2 regions of the Thalassotalea fonticola genome follow, and region 1 is predicted to be linked to the other one. Evidence: predicted binding sites of a transcription regulator. Region 1 holds the regulator's gene; the other holds the start of a gene.
The links. The regulator FNR, encoded in region 1, switches genes on or off when oxygen is low (the NO sensors DNR and NnrR bind a similar motif). The targets are predictions, from matches to a motif close to TTGATCTAGATCAA.

Region 1 (3,217 bases):
AGCTGGATAGAAGAGAGCTTATCTGTTGACGCTTGTTATAATAAATCACAGTGCTTACTCACCGTAGATAATATTCTTGTTGCTGCGTTTTATATGCAAGATACTTTACGTACTAATACTAAGTCAGTGATCAACAGCATGCGTTTATCCAACATTGAAACGATGTTGATCAGTGGTGATAATAAGGCTGGGGTTAACGGTTTTAATCAGCAAGTAAAACTCGATCAAAGCTTTGACACCTGCAGTGCCAATGACAAGCTGAAAATTTTGGCTGATAAACAAAATGCAGGTAAAACTGTCGCAATGGTTGGCGATGGCGTAAACGATTCACCAGTGTTTGCCCAAGCTCACGTATCGATTGCTATGGGAAGTGGTACAGAGATAGCGAAAAGTGGCGCCGACGTGATTTTAGTGAACAATCATCTTGCAAGCCTGTTAAGGCTTAAAGCTATTGCGTTGAAAACCTCGAATATCGTTAAACAAAATTTTGCCTGGGCATTGGCCTACAACGCCATTATTCTGCCGTTAGCGGTGTGTGGTTTTATCACCCCTTATATGGCAGTATTAGGTATGTCAGCAAGTTCGATTATTGTTGTTACTAATTCATTAAGATTATTAAAGTAGCTATTTTATGAGTGTTATTTATATCCTTATTCCTATTGCCATTATTTTTACCGCTATTGCAATTTATTTATTTTTTTGGGCGGTAAAAACAGAACAGTTTGACGATTTGGAAAAACAAGGCATGAGCATTTTGTTTGATGATGAACCGGTAAGTAATAAAATTAGCAGCACTGCCACCGATACAAATAAATCAAATGAATCTGAACTCCAAGATAACACCAGCCACTCAAATAAAGCTGACAAATAACTCCATATGGAATTAGACTTTTTATCCGCATTTTTAATTGGTATTGCAGGTGCGGGGCACTGTGTTGCTATGTGTGGTGGCATAACTACAATGCTGACAGCCTCAATAGCAGACAAAACCAAGGCCAGTATCAGCCTAATTTTCGCTTACAATTTTGGTCGCATTTTTTCTTATTCAGTTGCAGGTGCAATTGCTGGATTTACCGGCTCTTTAGCTGCTAAGTCGCTCGGTTTTCCGATATTATGGTTAAAAGTTATCGCTGCCTTATTCGTGATATTTTTAGGGCTTTATATTGCCAAGTGGTCTTTCGTTCTAGCAAAAGTAGAAAATATTGGTAAGTTTCTGTGGAGATACTTACAACCACTGAGTAAGAACTTTATCCCGGTAAAAAATGTTAAACAGTCTTTACTGTTAGGTATGGTGTGGGGTTGGTTGCCTTGTGGTTTGGTCTATTCCACCCTAACTTGGTCTATTGCCAGCGCGACATGGCAAAATGGCGCATTAATAATGCTAGCTTTTGGCTTAGGTACATTACCTGCATTACTTACTTTAGCTTCAGGTTATAAATTTGTAACCGAAATGTTACGTTCTGATCTAATTCGTACATTAACAGCTATTTTACTGATTTTTTACGGCTTATTTTCGTTATTTATTGCCCTAAATCAAATATTTTAGTACCCTGCACCACATTAAATATGGAAATAGCTGTAATAATATGCCTCAAATAATACCGATTGCAAATAACATTAAGTGTCAGAACTGTAGTATCAGTGAACTTTGTTTACCATTTAGTTTAAATGAAACCGAGTTGAACTTACTTGATGATATTATTCAACGTAAAAAACCAATCCAGAAAAATACGCAAATATTTAAAGCTGGCGAACAATTGCATACTCTATATGCAATACGCTCTGGTACCTTTAAAACATTCATTATTTCTGAGCAAGGCGAAGAACAGATTACCGGTTTCCATTTAGCCGGCGATTTAATGGGCTTTGATGCCCTTTCAGCCAAAAGCCATCCGAGCTTTGCTAAAGCGTTAGAAACATCAATGGTATGTGAAATACCGTTTGAAGTACTCGATACACTATCAAGTAAAATTCCTAAGCTTAAAGCCCAAATGATGAGCTTAATGAGCGACGAAATACAGTGTAACAGCGAAATGTTACTATTGTTGAATCGTAAAAATGCCGAAGAAAAGTTAGCAACATTTCTTGCTAATTATGGCCGTAGATTAGGTAACCGAAATTTGTCATCCGTTGAATTTAACTTACCAATGACCCGAAGCGAAATTGGCAATTATATTGGTTTAACCATAGAAACAATCTCTCGTTTAATGACCCGCTTTCAAAAAGAAGGCTTGATCAAAGTAGAGAACAAATTCATTACTATACTAGATAAAGATGCCTTATTAGAACTGGCCGGATACACTAAGTAAACTTCCTCCTCTCATCTCTTTATGCGTTGATTTATACTTGATTTAAATCAACGCGTTAATAAACCTTACATAAATTTTCAATACATATTTGTAACAATCGCCAGTTCATATTAAGCTTATATCAGCTTAATTATTTTTATATTGGTGAACGTATGGAAAGTTATCAGAATATATTAGTCGTTATTGACCCTACAACTGAAGAACAAAAAGCATTAGCACGGGCATGTACTCTGGCTAAACATTCAGGAGCTAAGGTCACCGCATTTTTATCTATTTATGATTTTTCCTATGAAATGACCACAATGCTATCCGGTGAAGAACGTGAGGCTATGCGTGAAACGGTAGTTAAGGGTAGAGAAAATTGGCTAACTGATTTGATCGAAGACTTTGATTATGACATTCAAACTAAAGTGATTTGGCATAATCGCCCTTTTGAAGCCATTCTTGCTGAAGTAAGAGATAATGCCTTTGATGTGGTCATTAAAAGCACACACGAGCACCCTACCTTACAATCAGTTATATTTACCCCAACAGATTGGCACCTTATTCGTAAGTGTTGGGTACCATTATTGTTAGTTAAAGAACACACCTGGCCTGATAATGGTCATATTCTAGCTGCAGTAAACGCTGGTAGCGAAGAAGAAGAACATCAATCACTGAATAACAAAATTTCTGAAGAAGCAATCAATCTAGCTAAACTCATTAACGCTGACGTACATTTTGTAAATTCATATCCAGGCACACCAATAAATATTGCCATAGAAATACCTGAATTTGATGCCAACGAATACAACGATGCAATGAAACAACACCATGTTGATGTAATGAAAGAACATGGTGACAAATACAATATGGCTGAGCAGTACTTACACGTAGAAGAAGGCCTGCCAGAGGATGTTATTGAAAAA
Region 2 (3,217 bases), 1.9 Mb from region 1:
ACTCAAATAGAATTTTGTGCACCATGTCATGGTAAAAATGGCCTATCAGATGTGCCTATTTATCCTAATCTTGCTGGTCAACACCAAGAATATTTATTCAAACAACTGTTGGCTTTTAAATACCGAAGACGCAAAGACCCCATTATGCAAGGCATGGTCAGTCGTTTAAATGAAGAAGATATGCTTGAATTGGCGAAATATTATGCCAGTCTTTCTAATGGTATTACGCAACCTAAATTAACTGGAGCAGCAAATGAAAACTCTAATTAAACCCTACAAAATAATAACAATACTTATAGCGTTAACATTATTTTCGTGTGGTGGTAACTCCACTTCAGACAGTGCAAGTGAATCCAGTAAGGTGGTAATGGATATGAACCAATTAGCCGAGCGTTACGTTAAACTAGCGCTACATGTAGGTAAGCATCAAAGCTATTATATTGATGCCTATTATGGCCCTAAAGAGTGGCAAGAAGCTGCAGATAAACAACCGCTTGATAAACTATTAAGTTTTGCCGAGCAACTGGAGCTTGACTTAAACAATTCTACAGCCATTGCCAGCGAGCAACTTCGTAAAGATATGTTAGTTGTTCAGGTGCGCTCGGTAAAAGCATTTATTCAGCAATTAAGCGGCAAAGAATTTACTTTTGATCAAGAATCAATGGCACTTTATGATGCAAAATCGCCAAACTTAAGCGAAACTGATTTTGATAAAGCGTTGGCCGAACTGAATGAATTGTTGCCAGGCGAAGGTGAATTGAACCCTCGTTTAAAAGCGTTCAAAGATCAGTTTGTTATTCCATTAGATAAACTTGGTAAAGTGTTTATTGCTGCGATAGAAGAGTCACAAAAGCGCACTAAAGCTAATATAGATTTACCAGAGAATGAGTCGTTTACCATAGAGTATGTGAATGATAAGCCCTGGAGTGGTTATAACTGGTATAAAGGTAATAGCTTCAGTTTGATTCAGGTAAATACCGACTTTCCGATCCAAATAGATCGCGCTATTGATCTCGCTAGTCATGAGGGCTACCCCGGTCACCATGTGTTTAACTCATTAATGGAAAAACATTTAGTTAATGGTAAAGGCTGGTTGGAATATTCAGTATATCCTTTGTATTCACCACTATCTTTATTAGCAGAAGGCAGTGCCAATTACGGTATTGAGGTGGCATTTAATCATACTGAACGTATGGCGTTTGAAAAAGCTGTATTGTTCCCGTTAGCAGGTTTGGATCCAGAAAAGGCTGAAGCTTACTATCAGGTTGAAAGTTTATTAGGAAAACTATCATACGCTGGTAATGTAGCAGCCAAACGTTATTTAGATGGACAAATTGACAAGGAACAAGCTGCAGACTTCTTAATGAAATATGAGCTAAGTACTCCAGAAAAGTCTAATCAACGAGTTGGTTTTATTGAGCGTTACCGCGCTTATGTGATTAATTATAATCTTGGCAAAGATCTGGTTAAAGACTATGTAGAGTTTAGAAGTGGTGATGATGAACAAAAACGTTGGCAGGTATTTGCCGAATTATTATCAAATCCGAAAAGCGCCTCAATGATGGTGGTGCGTTAGAATAACAATAATTACCTGTGGCTTGACAATTGTCAGGCCACACTTGTTTTTACCTTGATCTGTATCAACTAAGCTCGTATCTCAATTGCACCACGGTTAACATAAGAGTAACTTATGCTCAATGTAAGTTCGGTATTGAGATTTTATGAGTACTACAAATTTAAAACTAACCACCACATCAGTAGATGTACCGTATTATAAAGAGCAGAACAATGAAGTGTCCTTGTTTGAATACGCTCATCAACATCATTTGCCAATTTTAATCAAAGGCCCAACAGGGTGTGGTAAAACTCGCTTCATTGAACACATGGCAAAAAAACTGAATAAGCCGCTTTATACTGTTGCTTGTCATGATGATTTAACTGCTGCAGATCTCGTTGGTCGCCATTTAATTGGCCCAGAAGGCACTTATTGGCAAGATGGACCATTAACTCGAGCTGTACGAGAAGGTGGCATTTGTTACCTTGATGAAGTGGTTGAAGCGCGTAAAGATACAACGGTTGTTTTGCACCCTTTAGCCGATGACCGTAGAGTTTTGCCATTAGAAAGAACGGGAGAGTTACTTGATGCTCATCCTGATTTTATGTTGGTAGTCTCTTACAATCCTGGTTATCAAAACTTATTAAAAGGGATGAAACCTAGTACGAAACAACGCTTTGTCGCTTTATCTTTTGATTACCCTGAAAAAGAAGTTGAACAACAAATACTAATGAGTGAAGCGAACGTAGAAGGTCATTTAGCCTTTACATTAGTTGAGCTTGCCCAAGCATTACGCCGCTTAGAGCAAAACGATTTAGATGAAGTGGTTTCTACCCGCTTACTGATATACGCGGCCAAAATGATGTCAAGTGGCATGGATCCTTTAGAGGTTTGCAAATGTTGTTTAGCAGAGCCGTTGTCCGATGATCCTGAAACGATTAAAGCGTTAATGGATATTGCCCGCATTTATTTTGATGGATAGTGGCTTATCATCAAGTTGCTTATACCCCAAGCGCATGTTGAAGTGAGTTGAGCATCGGTATATAGTTAAAATTATTGTAGCTGCTAAGTGTATGAGATCATTATGTTAATTAATCCAAAGTCATCTGTACATTTAGCCGTTACCTGTCAATCATTGTTTCTGGCTAATTTATTAGTATTACCCGGTTTGTCATTTATTGCATTGCTATGGATGCTTATTAAATACAAACAACAAAGCGCCATTGTAAGAATTCATCTGTATCGCGCGGTGCAACTTTCTGTTGCCGTTGGGCTTGTGGTCTTTACTCCTTTAATCTTTATTTTACTTTCTGATACAGTGCCTTTTCAATTGATGGCAATGTTGCTGTATTTCATCTTAGTGCATACCGGTTTTGTATTAATTGGCATGCTTAACCTTGCTCGGGCTATGGTTAAAAAGCTGCCTATCTTCTAAATATTCCCTCGCAATACAGTTAAACAACAAATACAAATCGACATATTTTGAAACATTTTCGCAACAATATTCATTAGTTTGATTTCTATCAAGATTTGCACCGCTATAGAGCTTTAAGATGTATTTGCTTTATTAAATACTATAAGGGAGCAACCCATGTCAGAAAGTTTTACTAAAGGCATGGCGAGAAATATTTATTATGGTGGAAGTGTATTCTTCTTCTTGGT

Region 2: a site for FNR is predicted at 1,631-1,644, ahead of RI844_RS12190 (CbbQ/NirQ/NorQ/GpvN family protein). Genes of this name have one in related genera too.

Annotation. Positions count from the first base shown of each region.
Region 1 is NZ_CP136600.1:1,065,986-1,069,202, forward strand. It holds gene RI844_RS04445 (heavy metal translocating P-type ATPase) at 1-624, shown strand, start outside; gene ccoS (cbb3-type cytochrome oxidase assembly protein CcoS) at 632-871, shown strand; gene RI844_RS04455 (sulfite exporter TauE/SafE family protein) at 878-1,546, shown strand; gene fnr (fumarate/nitrate reduction transcriptional regulator Fnr) at 1,587-2,309, shown strand; gene uspE (universal stress protein UspE) at 2,462-3,217, shown strand, end outside.
Region 2 is NZ_CP136600.1:3,003,950-3,007,166, reverse strand. It holds gene RI844_RS12200 (c-type cytochrome) at 1-270, shown strand, start outside; gene RI844_RS12195 (hypothetical protein) at 254-1,576, shown strand; gene RI844_RS12190 (CbbQ/NirQ/NorQ/GpvN family protein) at 1,722-2,537, shown strand; gene RI844_RS12185 (hypothetical protein) at 2,640-2,990, shown strand; gene RI844_RS12180 (c-type cytochrome) at 3,147-3,217, shown strand, end outside.